3 regions of the Comamonas trifloxystrobinivorans genome follow, and region 2 is predicted to be linked to each of the others. Evidence: predicted binding sites of a transcription regulator. Region 2 holds the regulator's gene; each other region holds the start of a gene.

What was found. Region 2 encodes sigma-54, which starts transcription at its own class of promoters, with help from an activator protein. Its sites were predicted from a motif close to TGGCANGNAANCTGCTTT; they were not measured.
Region 1: a site for sigma-54 is predicted at 2,560-2,577, ahead of ACFIQF_RS05095 (ammonium transporter). Genes of this name have one in related genera too.
Region 3: a site for sigma-54 is predicted at 2,857-2,874, ahead of exaC (acetaldehyde dehydrogenase ExaC). Genes of this name have one in related genera too.

What each region holds. Positions count from the first base shown of each region.
Region 1 is NZ_JBHZGV010000004.1:51,020-55,974, reverse strand. Features, by position in the region: gene ACFIQF_RS05105 (FAD-binding oxidoreductase) at 1-1,178, shown strand, start outside; gene ACFIQF_RS05100 (MFS transporter) at 1,192-2,406, opposite strand; gene ACFIQF_RS05095 (ammonium transporter) at 2,624-3,856, shown strand; gene ACFIQF_RS05090 (hypothetical protein) at 3,932-4,231, shown strand; gene ACFIQF_RS05085 (MFS transporter) at 4,464-4,955, shown strand, end outside.
Region 2 is NZ_JBHZGV010000030.1:33-4,987, reverse strand. Features, by position in the region: gene ACFIQF_RS23820 (SPOR domain-containing protein) at 1-553, shown strand, start outside; gene ACFIQF_RS23815 (thiol:disulfide interchange protein DsbA/DsbL) at 611-1,255, shown strand; gene lptA (lipopolysaccharide transport periplasmic protein LptA) at 1,367-2,026, shown strand; gene lptB (LPS export ABC transporter ATP-binding protein) at 2,050-2,826, shown strand; gene ACFIQF_RS23800 (RNA polymerase factor sigma-54) at 2,929-4,557, shown strand; partial or broken gene ACFIQF_RS23795 (hypothetical protein) at 4,689-4,955, shown strand, end outside.
Region 3 is NZ_JBHZGV010000006.1:281,742-286,696, reverse strand. Features, by position in the region: gene ACFIQF_RS09170 (hypothetical protein) at 83-673, shown strand; gene ACFIQF_RS09165 (sigma-54-dependent Fis family transcriptional regulator) at 661-2,643, opposite strand; gene exaC (acetaldehyde dehydrogenase ExaC) at 2,960-4,480, shown strand; gene ACFIQF_RS09155 (DUF779 domain-containing protein) at 4,632-4,955, shown strand, end outside.

The sequences.
Region 1 (4,955 bases), on a different contig from region 2:
CGCAAGGCGGTTTGACGGGTTTGGCTGGCGCGGCTGTGCCCGTGCAAGGCTGCGTGGCACTGTCGATGGAGCGCATGAACGCGATTGAAGAGGTAAATGCCCGCACCGGTTTGATGACGGTGCAAGCCGGCGTCACCTTGCAAACCGTGCAAGAAGCGGCGGTGGCCGCTGGCCGCGTGTTTGGTGTCGACCTGGGCGCGCGCGGCAGCTGCCAGATTGGCGGCAATGTCTCCACCAATGCGGGTGGCAACGGCGTGCTGCAAAACGGCATGATGCGCGAGCAGGTGCTGGGCCTGGAAGTGGTACTGGCCGATGGCACGGTGCTGCCCATGCTGCGCCCCATGCTCAAGAACAACACGGGCTACGACCTGAAGCAATTCTTCATTGGCGCGGAAGGCACCTTGGGCGTCATCACCCGCGTACTGCTGCGCCTGCGCCCCGCCCCCCAAGCCAAGGCCACTTGCCTGGTGGCAATGCCTGATTTTGACAACGCCCTGGCCGTGCTGGCACGCATGCAAAGCCGCTTTGGCAACAGCGTGGCCGCGTTCGAGCTGATGTGGAACGACTTTGTGCAAACCTCGATGCAGTGGCAAAAACTGCAGCCGGCTTTTGCCGAGCAGCACCCGCTGCTGGCGCTGATCGATGTGGATGGCAAAGACGAAGCCGAGCTGCGTGAAGCCGTGGAAGCCGCGCTGGGCGAGGCCATGGAAGTGGGCGAGGTGGTGGATGCGGTGATCGCCCAATCGAGCGAACAGGCCAAGAGCCTGTGGAAGCTGCGCGAAGCCCCGGCCGAGATGACGGCCCACATGCACCCGCCGGTGAACTTTGATGTGAGCCTGCCGCAAGTCGACATTGGCCGCTTTGCCGCTGCTTGCCGCGCTGCTTTTGATGCGCGCTGGCCCGGCCACCACAGCCTGTTTTTCGGCCATGTGGGCGACGGCAACTTGCACGTCACCACCGACAGCAAAACCATCAACGGAGAAGACGAGCAGCTCGAAGCCGTGCTCTACGGCCTGGTGCAGCAGTTCCATGGCAGCGTCTCGGCCGAGCACGGCATCGGCCTGCACAAAAAGCCGTACCTGCCTTTCAGCCGCACGCCGCAAGAGTTGGCAGCGATGCGCGCCATCAAGGCCGCGCTGGACCCGCTGAACCTGATGAACCCTGGCAAGGTTTTCTGATGCCGCGTGGCGCCTAGGCGCTGCGCGCCTGGCCTTGCGCGGCCAGCAACTTGCGGTCCCACAGCACCACGGCCAGGCAGAGCAGGCCGAGCGCGGCGCCCGTCAGGCTGGTGCCGCCCCAGCCATGGTGCAGCCAGGCCCAGGAGCCGAGCGCCGAGCCAATGGCAGCGCCCAGAAAATACGTGGTCATGTACACCGCGTTGATGCGCGAACGCGCCTGCGGTGCCAGCGCGTAGACCACGTTCTGGTTGCTGATGTGCAGCGCTTGCAGTGCGGCATCCACCACCAGCAGGCCCAGCACAAACCACCAGATGTTGCTGCCGCCCAGCCACAGGCAAAGCCAGCCCAGCAGCATGAGCGCGGCACCGGCCAGGGTTGTGGACTGCTCCAGCCCTTTGTCGGCCAGGCGCCCGGCGACATTGGCCATCAGCGCACCGGCAATGCCGGCGATGCCGATCAGGCCGATCACCACATCCGAATAGCCAAAACCCGGCCCGGCCAACAGCAGCGCCATGCTGGAGAACAGCACGCTTACCGTGGCAAAGCCGGTGCCGCCAATCAGGGCGCGGCTGCGCAGGCGTGGGTACTGGCGCAGCAGCTGGGCGAGCGATTGCATGATCTCGCCATAGCCCACGTGCGCTGCGGGCGGCGCTTTGGGCAGGGCGCGGGCCAGCAGCAAGGCCATCAGCGCCGTGCAGATCGCACCCACCCAGTACACCGTGCTCCAGCCGCCCAGACCCGACAGAATGCCGGCCACGCTGCGCGAAGCCAGAATGCCGACCAGCAAGCCGCTCATCACCAAACCGACAGCACGCCCACTGGTGCCGGGCGCGGCAAAAGTGGCGGCCATCGGCACCAGCACCTGGGCGGCGACCGAGAACACGCCGGCCATCAAGGTGCCTGCGGCCAGCAAGCCAAAGCTGTTGGCCGTGCCGCTCAGGCCCGACAGCAACATGCCGCAGGCGGCCAGCAGCATCAGGACAACAACCAGGCGGCGGCGCTCCAGCATGTCGCCCAGCGGCACCAACAGCAGCAGTCCCAGCCCGTACGACACCTGGGCCATGGTGACGGTGCTGGCCGCCTGGGCATCGCTGATGCGCAAATGCTGCGCCATCGAATGCAGCAGCGGCTGGTTGAAGTAGTTGGCCCCGGCGCACAGGCCGCAAGCCACGGCCATGAGCACCAGGGTGGAGGTGGACAGGGCGGTGGGGCGGGGGGAAGTCGTCATGAGAAATCTGGCAGGCAAAAAAGGCGGGCAGCGCGCTTGGCCCATGTGCGGAAAGCGGCTGCCAGTCTCTGAGCATAGCGATTGGTCGCACAAAGCGCTTGCAATGCCGCTGCAGGCCCGTTGCCCGGTGCGGCTTTGCGCAGCCTGTGGCACTGGCACAGAACCTGCTACGTTTTGAAACAAAACAAGTTCTACAACGGCGAAGCAAGGGGATTGCATGCAAATGGTGCAGATGTCGGCCATCGACAAGGCGGATACAGCATGGCTGCTGGTGTCTACGGTTCTGGTGTTGTTGATGACGCTGCCCGGCGTGGCCTTGTTCTATGCCGGGCTGGTGCGCCGCAAGAACGTGGTCAACACGCTTGCGTCGGTGTTTGCCGTGGCTTGCGTGGTGACGCTCACCTGGTTTGCCTTGGGCTATTCGCTGGCCTTCAGCCAGGGCTCCAGCTGGCTGGGCGGCCTGGCGCGCGCCGGTTTTGCGGCCATGCGTCTGGATGGTGCAGCGGGCACCGTTTCGGTGAGCCACTTGGCGCCGCATGTGCCCGAGGCGGTGTATGCGCTGTTCCAGATGGCGTTTGCAGTGATCACCACTTGTTTGATTGTGGGCGCGGTGGTGGAGCGCATGCGCTTTGCCGCGCTGCTGCTGTTTGCGGCCCTGTGGAGCGTGCTGGTGTACGCACCGGTCGCGCACTGGGTGTGGGAGGCCGATGGCTGGCTCAACAAGCTGGGCGCGCTGGACTTTGCCGGTGGCGCGGTGGTGCACGTCAACGCTGGCGTGGCTGCCTTGGTGTGCGCGGCCATGCTGGGGCGGCGCCAAGGTTATGGCCGCCAGGCTTTTGAGCCGCACAGCCTGGGCTGGACGGCCATTGGCACCGCCTTGCTGCTGATTGGCTGGTTTGGCTTCAACGCCGGCTCGGCCTTGGCGGCCGACGGCCGCGCCGCGCTCGCCATGCTGGTGACCATGGTGGCCGCTGCGGCGGCAGGCTTGTCATGGATGTTCGTGGAATGGCTGGTGCGCGGCGCGCCTACGTTGCTGGGTGTGTTGTCGGGCGTGATTGGTGGCCTGGTGGCCATTACGCCGGCCGCCGGTTTTGTGCAGGTGAGCGGCGCCGTGGCGATTGGCCTGATCGCTGGTGTGGCTTGCTTTTGGGGCGCTACCTGGCTCAAACGCCAGTTGGGTGTGGACGATTCGCTCGACGTCTTTGGTGTGCACGGCGTGGGCGGCATTGTCGGTTCGGTGCTGACGGCCTTGTTCGCCGAGCGCAGCATCAGCGGGCAAGACACCACGGTGATCAACCAGCTGATCGCGGTAGTGGCTGTCATGGTGTACAGCGGCGCGATGACGGCGCTGCTGCTGGCGCTGATCCGCCTGCTGCTGCCGCTGCGGGTCGATGCCCAGCAGGAGGTCGACGGGCTCGATGTCAGCTTTCATCTGGAGCGGCAGAACTGAGCCTGCCGCCCCTTCCCCGGCGCTGCGTGCCCGGCTGCCGCAGCGTTCATCAGGTTCTGCCACCGAGGAGCTTGTATGTACGACAGTGAGCGTTTGGCCCTGGCCGCGCATTTGCATGTGGCGCTGCGGCGCAAGACCGGCCGCGTGACCGATACCGAATGGATGGCCAGCGACACCGGCTACGCCCAGGCCATGGTGGATTACGCATTGCAGCACGCCAAAGAGAACGACGACGCTGAGCTGGCGCGCCTGGCCGAGCGCTTTGGCGCCGGGCTCAAAGCCGCCAGCCCGGCTGCGGCAGTGGTGACCGAGCCCGCGCCGCGCCCGGTGAGCCTGGTGCAATCGGCCCGGCGCTATGTGGGCGGGCTGCGCTAGCGGGCTGTAGCAAGCGGCTGCGCCATGTCGTGCGAGGGACAGCGCCTTGCCAAGCGGCGGGCGTGGCACGAGCGCAGTGGAATCTGTCGGATTGAACGCACTGGCCTGTTTGAATGCGGTTGCGCTGTAGCTTTTGCGCTCCAGTATCGATAGCAAAAAGCATAAGGCTGCTTGCGCATCTGCTCTCGCGCGGGCCAGGGCGCAGCGAGCGGCTGCTGTCACAATCGGCCGCATGAATCCTTCTATCGCCTGGCTGGCGCTGTGCCAAGGCCTGTTTCTGACCAATAACGTGGTGTTCATTGCCATCAACGGCCTGGTGGGCCTGCACCTGGCGCCTGCGCCGTGGATGGCCACCTTGCCGGTGATGGGTTATGTGGTGGGCGGCGCGCTCTCCACCCCGCTGGTAGCGCGCAGCCAGCGGCGTCTGGGGCGGCAAGGCTCGTTCCAGCTGGGCTTGCTGGTGGCGCTGGTGTCGGCAGCCATGTGCGCGGCAGCCGCGTACTGGCAGCAGTTTGCGCTGCTCTGCCTGTCCACCCTGGTGGCTGGCTACTACAGCGCCAACGGCCAGCTCTACCGTTTTGCTGCCGCCGAACTGGTGCCAGCGCCGCAGCGCGAAAAGGCCATTTCGCTGGTACTGGCCGGCGGCCTGATCGGCGCCGTGCTGGGCCCGGGCCTGGCCAGTGCCACGCGCACCATGTTTGCCACACCGTTTCTGGGCGCGTAT
Region 2 (4,955 bases):
GAACTCGCCGCTGTACGGCAAGAACCCGGCCGCTCGCCCCAACACGCCTGCAGCGCCTGCTGCGCAAGGCGTGGTGGTGCCCGATCCGCCCAAGTCTGTGAGCGAAAACACCACGCCGCCTGCCGACACCAAGCCGCCCAAGCCTGAGGTGGTGTTGCCCGACAACGGCAAAACCACCGCTGGCGACAAGCCGGCAGACAAAACCGGCGACAAGTCTGCCGACAAGACCCAGGTGGCCAAGCTCGACCCCAAGGCGGGCCAGGGCGCTGATCCGCTGGGCGATCTGGCCAAGTCGCGCGGTGCCGATGGCAGCGACGGCTTCCAGTACTTTGTGCAGGCTGGCGCTTTCCGCACCCAGTCTGACGGCGATGCGCAACGCGCCAAGCTGGCCATGATGGGCTGGGAAGCCCGCGTGACCGAGCGCGAAGTCAATGGCCGTACCGTCTACCGTGTGCGCGTGGGCCCGTTCAACAAGCGTGACGACGCCGACGGCCTCAAGGGCAAGCTCGATGGCGCCGGCGTCGACGCCCAGATCGTGCGCGTCCAGCGTTGAACTTTTGTGGCTCACCCCCACTCCTACACCGCATCCCGCTACTGGAGAGAAAAGAACATGAAACGTCGTGAGTTTTCCGCCACCGCCGTCTCGGCCGTGGCCGCTACTGCCATCAGCCTGCCCCTGGCCACCGGCGCACATGCCCAGGCCAAGTTCACCGAAGGCAAGGAATACGTCAAGCTGAGCAAGCCGGTGAACCCCGATGCGCCCGCCGGCAAGGTCGATGTGATCGAATTCTTCTGGTACAGCTGCCCGCACTGCAACCAGTTCGAGCCGCAGTTCGAAGCCTGGGCCAAGTCGGCACCGAAGAACCTGCAGATCCGCCGCGTGCCCGTGGCCTTCAACAACAGCTTCATCCCCCAGCAAAAGATCTACTACACGCTGGAAACCATGGGCCTGATCCCTGATGTGCATGTCAAGGTATTCCGCGCCATCCACGTGGAGCGCCAGCGCCTGAACAAGGACGAGGAGATCTTCGCCTGGATGGAAAAGAACGGCGTGGACATCAAGAAGTTCAAGGACATCTACAACTCCTTCTCGGTCACCAACCAGGTGCGCAAGGCCACCCAGCTGCAAGAATCGTACGGCGTTGAAGGCGTGCCCGCCATGGGCGTGGCTGGCAAGTACTACACCGACGGCACGCGCGCCGGCTCGATGACCAATGTGTTGCAAGTGGTGGAGTTCCTCGCCGCCAAAGGCTGATAGCGCTGCTGCCAGGCACCAACCAAGCCCGCAAACTGCGGGCTTTTTCATGCCTGTGGCGGCCGGTGGTTCCAGCCTCGTTACAATGGGTCAGAGCAAGATTCATGCCTTATGAAAAAACCCAGTCTTTTTTCCTCCCTGTTGCTGGCTGCTGCACTGGCTGTGCCGCTGCTGGCGCATGCCGAGCGCGCCGACCGCACCAAGCCGATGAACATCGAGGCGGACAACGGCACGCACGATGAGCTCAAGCAAACCAGTGTCTTCACCGGCAATGTGGTGGTGACCAAGGGCACCATCATCATCCGCGGCGGCAAGCTCACGGTCAGCCAGGACCGCGATGGCTTCCAGCACGGGGTGGTGACGGCCGATGGCGGCAAACTGGCCTTCTTCCGGCAAAAGCGCGACACCGCACCGGGCGCTCCGGCAGAATTCATCGAAGGTGAAGGCGAAGTCATCACTTACAACGGCCGCGACGACACGGTGCACTTCGAGCGCCGTGGCGAGCTGCGCCGCTACCGCGAAACCACGCTGACCGACCAGGTCAGCGGTTCGGTCATCGTCTACAACAACCTGAGCGACACCTTCACCGTCAACGGCCAGAAGAGCACGCAGGCGGCGGCCACCAAGCCTGGCGCGCCCAAGCAAGACCGCGTGCGCGTAGTCCTCACGCCCAAGGCAGACGACAAGGCCGAAGCCGCCAAGCCCAAGGCTGCGGCGGACGACAAGGAAAAACTGCGTCCCAGCACGCAGCTGAACGGCGGAGCCCAGTGATCGTGGCCGAGGCATCTTCAACCATCTCGGTCAACGCGCGCGCCGCTGGCAGCGACCACCGCAGCCAGCTCGAAGTGCTGCACCTCGAAAAATCCTACGGCAGCCGCAAGGTGGTCAAGGACGTCTCGCTGTCGGTGCGCAAAGGTGAAGTGGTGGGCCTGCTCGGCCCCAATGGCGCGGGCAAAACCACCTCGTTCTACATGATCGTGGGCCTGGTGCGCAGCGACGGCGGTGACATCCGCATCGACGGCCAATCGGTCGCCAACATGCCGATTCATAAGCGCTCGCAGCTGGGCCTGTCGTACCTGCCGCAAGAGGCATCGATTTTTCGCAAGCTCAGCGTGCAAGACAATGTGCGCGCTGTGCTGGAGCTGCAAAAAGACGCCAATGGCCGCGCTTTGTCGAGCAGCGAAGTAGAGCGCCAACTGACCGCGTTGCTGCAAGAGCTGCGGGTCGACCACCTGCGTGAATCGCCAGCGCTGGCGCTCTCGGGTGGCGAGCGCCGCCGGGTAGAAATTGCCCGTGCACTGGCCACGCAGCCCCGATTCATTTTGCTGGACGAGCCGTTTGCGGGTATCGACCCGATCGCGGTGATCGAGATCCAGCGCATCGTCGCCTTCCTCAAGGAACGCGGCATTGGCGTGCTGATAACTGACCACAACGTGCGCGAAACCCTGGGCATTTGCGACCACGCCTGCATCATCAGCGATGGCAAGGTGCTGGCCGCGGGGACGCCGCAAGAGATTGTGGAAAACGCCGACGTTAGGAGGGTGTACCTGGGTGAGCATTTCCGCATGTGAGACACGAACCAGCCGCTGGCGCAGCGCTGGGCGCGCTGTGCTTGGGGAGGCTGTGGCCTCGCATAAAGCGTGTACCCACATCAGTGACCGGAGGGCGCAGCCATGATGCCATCGCTCTCGCTGCGGGTTTCGCAGAACCTCACGCTCACGCCGCAGCTGCAGCAGTCGATCCGCTTGCTGCAACTGTCCACCCAGGAGCTGCAGCAGGAAGTCGAGCAGATGCTCGACGAAAACCCTTTTCTCGAACGCGATGCCGAAGACGCTGCAGCCGAGCCCGGTGCCGAAGCCGATGCAACCGCTGCACCAGCAACTGACGCACCGGCTGGCACTGCCGATAGCGCCGCCGAAGCCTCGGTTGGCAGCGCAGAGCGAACCAGCCACGAAAACGATTTTGAAGGCGACACCGCTGCTGGCGAAAGCCTGGATTTTGCCGCCGGCAAGGAAACCGGCGCCGATGCCGAAGCCGCTACGGGCGACTCAGCCTCCGACTGGGAAGAATGGGGCGGCGACCTGCCCGCCCGCAGCAGCCACGGCGACGACGAAGAAGAAACACCCGCTTCTGACCGCAGCTCCGAGCACGTCAGCCTGCAAGACGTGCTGCACCGCCAGGCGCTATCGCTGCGCTTGTGCGAAGAAGACCGCGCCGCGCTCTACCTGCTGATCGAATCGCTGAACGACGACGGCTACCTGGAAGACTCGCTCGCCGAGCTGGCCCAAGGCTTTGGCGATGCCTCTGATGCCGAGGCCTTTGACACCCTGTTGCACCACCTCACCGTGGCTTTGCGCTTGCTGCAAAGCCTGGAGCCGGTAGGCGTGGGCGCGCGCAACCTGGCCGAATGCCTGACGCTGCAAATCAAGGCGCAGCAGCGCTTGCTGGATGAAGAGGGCTCGCCCGACCCGGAAGGCGACGCCCAGGCGCTGGAAACCGCCTTGCTGGTGTGTCAGGAATCACTGGACCTGCTGGCGCGGCGCGATGTGCGCAAACTGATGCAGTTGACCGGCTGCAACGAGCCCTCGGTGCGCCAGGCGCTGGGCATCATCGCGCGGCTGGAACCCCGGCCGGGCCGCCCCTTCGCCAATGTGGACCGCAACGCCATCATCCCCGACATCATCGTCCGCCCCAGCAATGAGCGGGGCTTGCCGGTGCCGGGTTTCAGCGTGCAACTCAACCCCGAGGTGATGCCGCGCCTGCGCGTGCAAGAGGTTTACGCCAACGCCTTGCGCGGCCACAAAGGCAGCGAAGGCCACGGCGCGCTGCAGCAGCGCTTGCAAGAGGCGCGCTGGTTCATCAAAAACATCCAGCAGCGCTTTGACACCATCTTGCGTGTATCGCAGGCGATTGTGGAGCGACAACGCAACTTCTTCGTGCACGGCGAGCTGGCCATGCGTCCCATGGTGCTGCGCGAAATTGCCGACGAGCTGGGCCTGCACGAATCGACCATCAGCCGCGTCACCACCGCCAAATACATGGCCACGCCGCAAGGCACGGTGGAGCTCAAGTACTTCTTTGGCTCGGGCCTGGGCACGGAAACCGGCGGCAGCGCATCGAGCACGGCGGTCAAGGCGCTGATCAAGCAGCTGCTCGACGAAGAGAACCCGAAGAAGCCGCTGTCCGATGCGAAGATCGCCGATCTGCTGCAAGAGCAAGGCATTGAGTGTGCTCGCCGCACGGTGGCCAAATACCGCGAGGCGATGCGGATTCCGCCGGCTAGTTTGCGCAAATCGCTGTAGCGCGGCTTGCTGTTTTTGGCGGGCTGTTTTCTAACTGGCGTTTTGCTGCTTTGTTTGCTGCAGCTGGCCGGGACTCGCCCCGGCAGGCGACCTTCTTTCTTGCTGCACGGCAAGAAAGAAGGCAAAGAAACGTGCCCTACATCCATCGACCCCGAAAGCTTCGCGTAGCGAATCTTTCGGGGCAACCTGCGGCCACAACAAACACCGGCGTGCGGCAAAACTCATTTCGCGCTAAAGCGCTCCATTCAAACAGCTGCCGCAAGTCAGTTCACGAAGTTTGGCTGCTCTACGGCAGCCAAACCGCCGGTGTTTGCTGCGTCCGCAGGCGCTGGCTGAAAGGGGGGAACATCCTGAACAGCCAACAGCCAACAGCCAACAGCCAACAGCCAACAGCCAAC
Region 3 (4,955 bases), on a different contig from region 2:
ATGCTTGCAAACAGGAAATGGGTAGACGATCTTACCGCTTGTCGCCCTGCAAGAGGCAACGCGCATCCGCTATGCTGCGCGAATGCAGCGTGAACCGACAAACGCACCCAACACCCGCCTGCAGTGGCGCTCTACCGATCCCGCACTGCGAGCCATCGATGCTCTCCGGCTCGTTGGCGGCTTGTCGCTCTACTTTGCCGCATGCCTGCTCGCCTGCGGCTTGATTGCGTTTGCCTTGGTGTCAGTGGCGGTATTGCTGCGAGGAGAAGACTGGTTGGCAATTGCCGCGGGCTGGCTGGATCCGGAACTGTGGCTGGGTGGCGCACTGCTGTCGGTGGGCTTGTCTTCCACGCTGTTGCCATGGATGCTGCTTTTCCGCGATGTCGAGGCCTTTTGCTTTGACAGCGATACACAGATGCTGGAGACCGTGGAGCGTCGCGCCTGGTTTTCGCCGCAAACCTGCAGCAGGCCTTTCAGCGCCATTCAGTCTGTGTTGCCGGTCCACTCCGGCTCCAGCAATATGCTGCTGGTTGATGTGCTCAATGCCCGTGGCAAGCCGCAGCGGCTGGAGCTGGGCAAGGGCCTGCCTCTGGCCACCATCGAGGCGTATGCCCGCTGGCTGGCGCCCCATCTGGGCGACAGGCTGCGGCCCACGCATGTTTACAGCGACTGAGTGGCCTGCGCCTCTTTCAAACGCCGGTACAAGGTTTGGCGGCTGATGCCCAATTGCTTGGCCGCTTGCGAGACATTGCCGCGGCATTGCTGCAAGCTTTGCGCAATGGCGGTGTGCGAGAGGCTCTTCAAATTGGTAGCAGGCAAGCTGGCCGCTGCCTCAGGCTCGGCATACGTCACTGCTTGAGGCGCGCCTTCGCGGTAGCGCAGCAACTCTTGCGCCAAATCGTCGGACAGGTGCGCCCAGCCGATCGTGTCTTCGCCCGCTTGCAACAGAGCCGATGCGGTTTGAAGCGCATTGGCGTATTCGCGCAAATTGCCCGGCCAGGGGTAATGCGCCATGGCCACGGCCAAATCGGTGTGCAGGCGCACCGCCGCGCCTGGGTTGAACTGCGCCAGCAGCTTGTGGGTAATCGCCTCACGGTCGCTGCGTTCGCGCAGCGCCGGCAGTTGCACGGCCAGCCCGTTAATGCGGTAGAACAGATCAGAGCGGAAACGCCCTTGCGCTACCGCCTCGCGCAGGTTGTGGTGGGTGGCGCAGATAAGCTGGAAATCCAGCGGCTGCGCCTTACCGCCGCCCAACGGCGTGATTGAGCGCTCTTGCAGCACGCGCAGCAAGCGGGTTTGCAACGCCAACGGCATGTCACCAATCTCGTCCAGCAGCAGCGTGCCGCCTTGGGCTTCGCGCAGGCGGCCGATCTGGCCTTCGCGCCGCGCGCCGGTGAAAGCGCCCGATTCATAGCCAAACAGTTCGGCCTCGATCAGGTGCTCGGGAATCGCCGCACAGTTGATGGCCACAAAGGCCCGTGCGCGGCGCTCGCTGCTCTCGTGCAAGGCGCGGGCAAACAGCTCTTTGCCGACGCCCGATTCGCCCTGCACCAGCAAGGCAATGCCTTTGTCCAGCACGCGCCGTGCACGCTCGGCGGCAGTGCGCCAGCGCTCGTCACCCGTATCCAATTGCGCCAAAGCATCCACACGTCCCACGCTTGGTACTGAAGCCGGATGGACCGCTGTGGATGGCGCTCTCAGGCTGCGCGCCTGCAGCTCTTTGTCGGTGAGCACCAAGCGCGCAAACACGGCCCGGCCGCTGTGCAAGGGCAGCGCCTGCACCGCGTCTCCAGGAAAGCGCCCCTGCGCCAGCCACTGGTTCAGCGGCATGGGACTGATGTCTTGCCACTGCAAGCTGCCCCAATCAGCCGCTGCGATTTTCAGCGCCTGCATCGCGGCTCGGTTGCCGCCCAGCAGCGTGCCATCGGGCGCCAGCGCCAGAATACCTTCGGCCGCTGTGCCCACACCTTCGGCTTGCGTGTGAAAGTGCAGACGCCAGTCGCGCTGGTGGCGCGAGAGCATCCAGCGATTTTCGATCATGCGCGCTGCCGTGGTCGCCAGCCCCAAGGTGTGCGGCTGTGATTGGCGTTGGTCGCCAGAGATATCGAGCACGCCCAGCAACTGACCTTGCGCACTGAAGATGGGCGATGCCGCGCAAGTCAAAAAGCCATTGGCCTCCAAAAAGTGTTCCGCACCTTCCACGCGCAGCGGCTTGGCCTCTACCAAAGCTGTGCCAATGGCGTTGGTGCCACGCGCCTCTTCGGTCCAGATCGCCCCGCTGCGCAAAGCTACGCGCTCAGCCTTGCTCAAAAACGGCGCATCGCCCAGCGTGTGAAGCAGGGTCGATTGCGGGTTGGCCAGAACGACCATGCTGTGGCTGTCCTGGATCTGCTCGAACACATAGTCCATCACCGGCCGGGCAATGGCCAGCAGGTCTTCGCTGCGCGAGAGCACCTGCCGCATCTCGCTGCTGGTGAGCGGGTCTTGCGCCTGCGCCCGGCCCACCGGTTGCACGCCCGCCCGCAGGCTACGTTGCCATGAGCTGGCAATGCGCTCTTGTACGGCGCCCGGCGGGCACTCGCCATGCGCCAGCAAATGCACACGCGCCTGGCGCAGCACCTGCGAGGTGATCTGAGGGTCCATGCCTGTCTCCTGGTTGGGCCCGTCTGCGCAGGCTCTGGTCCGAACATGTGGGTACCAGTATAGAAAAAGCCAACGGCCTGCCAAGAGGCCATGTCCACATAGCTGTCCAAGTGTTCCAGATTGGAACAGTGACAGTGTCAGCACTTGTTCCACCGTCGTCCGCAGGCCAGAGCACCTGTCATACAAATCAAGCAGTTAAGCCTGAAAATTTGCTGGCACGCATCTTGATAGGTGAACTGTGACTCGCCGCACTTTGCCAGCAAGAGCAAGCGCGAATCAGGCCACATTCACCATTCCATCGACAGGAGACACAGCCATGCAATACGCTTTCCCCGGCCAATCCGGCGCCAAGATCAGCTACAAGAAGCAATACAACAACTACATTGGCGGCAAGTGGACCGCCCCGGTCAAGGGCCAGTACTTTGACGTGATCTCGCCCATCAACGGCAAGGTCTACACGCAAGCCGCCCGCTCTACCGCCGAAGACATTGAACTGGCGCTGGATGCCGCCCACGCCGCGGCCGATGCCTGGGGCAAAAAATCGGCTACCGAGCGCGCCAATGTGCTGCTGCAGATTGCCGACCGCATCGACGCCAACACCGAGCTGCTGGCCTACGCGGAAACCGTGGACAACGGCAAAGCCATCCGCGAAACGCTGAACGCCGATATTCCGTTGTCGGCCGACCACTTCCGCTACTTTGCCAGCGCACTGCGCACGCAAGAAGGCGGTATCAGCGAAATCGACCACACCACCGTGGCCTACCACTACCATGAGCCGCTTGGCGTGGTCGGCCAGATCATTCCCTGGAACTTCCCCATTCTGATGGCCGCCTGGAAGCTGGCGCCCGCCATCGCTGCCGGCAACGCCGTGGTGCTCAAACCCGCCGAATCCACACCCATCAGCCTGCTGATCCTGGTGGAACTGATCGAAGACCTGCTGCCGGCGGGCGTGCTCAACGTCGTCAACGGTTTTGGCCGCGAAGCCGGCATGCCGCTGGCCAGCAGCAAGCGCATCCAGAAGATCGCCTTCACCGGCTCTACCAGCACCGGCCGCGTCATCGCCCAGGCTGCGGCCAACAACCTGATTCCCGCCACGCTGGAGCTGGGCGGCAAGTCGCCCAACATCTTCTTTGCCGATGTGATGGACAAGGACGACGCCTACCTGGACAAGGCCATCGAAGGCCTGGTGCTGTTCGCCTTCAACCAGGGCGAGGTCTGCACCTGCCCGAGCCGCGCACTGATCCATGAATCGATCTACGAAAAGTTCATGGAAAAAGTGCTCAAGCGCATTGCCGCCATCAAGCACGGCAACCCGCTGGACACCGACTCGATGATGGGCGCGCAGGCCAGCAAGGAGCAGTTGGTCAAGATCACCAGCTACCTCGATCTGGGCAAGCAAGAAGGCGCCGAAGTGCTGATTGGCGGCGCGCAAGCCAAGCTCGGCGGAGATCTGGATGGCGGCTACTACGTGCAGCCCACCGTGTTCAAGGGCCACAACAAAATGCGAATCTTCCAGGAAGAAATCTTCGGCCCGGTCCTGGCTGTGACCACCTTCAAAACCGAGGAAGAAGCGCTGGAGCTGGCCAACGACACGCTCTACGGCCTGGGCGCCGGCGTGTGGAGCCGCAACGGCAACGTCGCCTACCGCATGGGCCGCGCCATCAAGGCAGGCCGCGTGTGGACCAACTGCTACCACCACTACCCAGCCCACGCGGCCTTTGGCGGCTACAAGGAATCGGGCATCGGCCGTGAGAACCACAAGATGATGCTCGACCACTACCAGCAAACCAAGAACCTGCTGGTGAGCTACTCGGAGAACAAGCTGGGCTTCTTCTGATCGCAGCGCCCGGCAGGCCTGGGCAATAAGGCAGCTGCACGCTACCATGCAGTTGCCTGATGCCAGGCCTGACACACCGGCGCATCACCAGCTTGATGCGCCACCAGCGGCTGACGCTCAGCCGCTTTTCCTTTGAGAGCAGGAGCATGCCATGGTCGACAAAGTCATTGCCACCCCCGCAGCGCTGGAGCTGATCGAGCTGCTCAAAAGCAAATACGGCCCTGGGCTGATGTTCCACCAGTCGGGCGGTTGCTGCGACAACAGCGCAGCCAACTGCTACTTGCTCGGCGAGCTGACCATCGGCCAGGGCGACGTCTATCTCGGCGATATCGGCGGCTGCCCGTTCTACATTGGCAAAGCGCAGTACGAGTACTGGCGCCATACCCAGCTCATCATCGACGTGATCGATACCCACGGCGGCGGCACCTTCTCGCTCGAAGGGCCGGAGGGCAAGGCCTTCCATACGCGCTCGCGC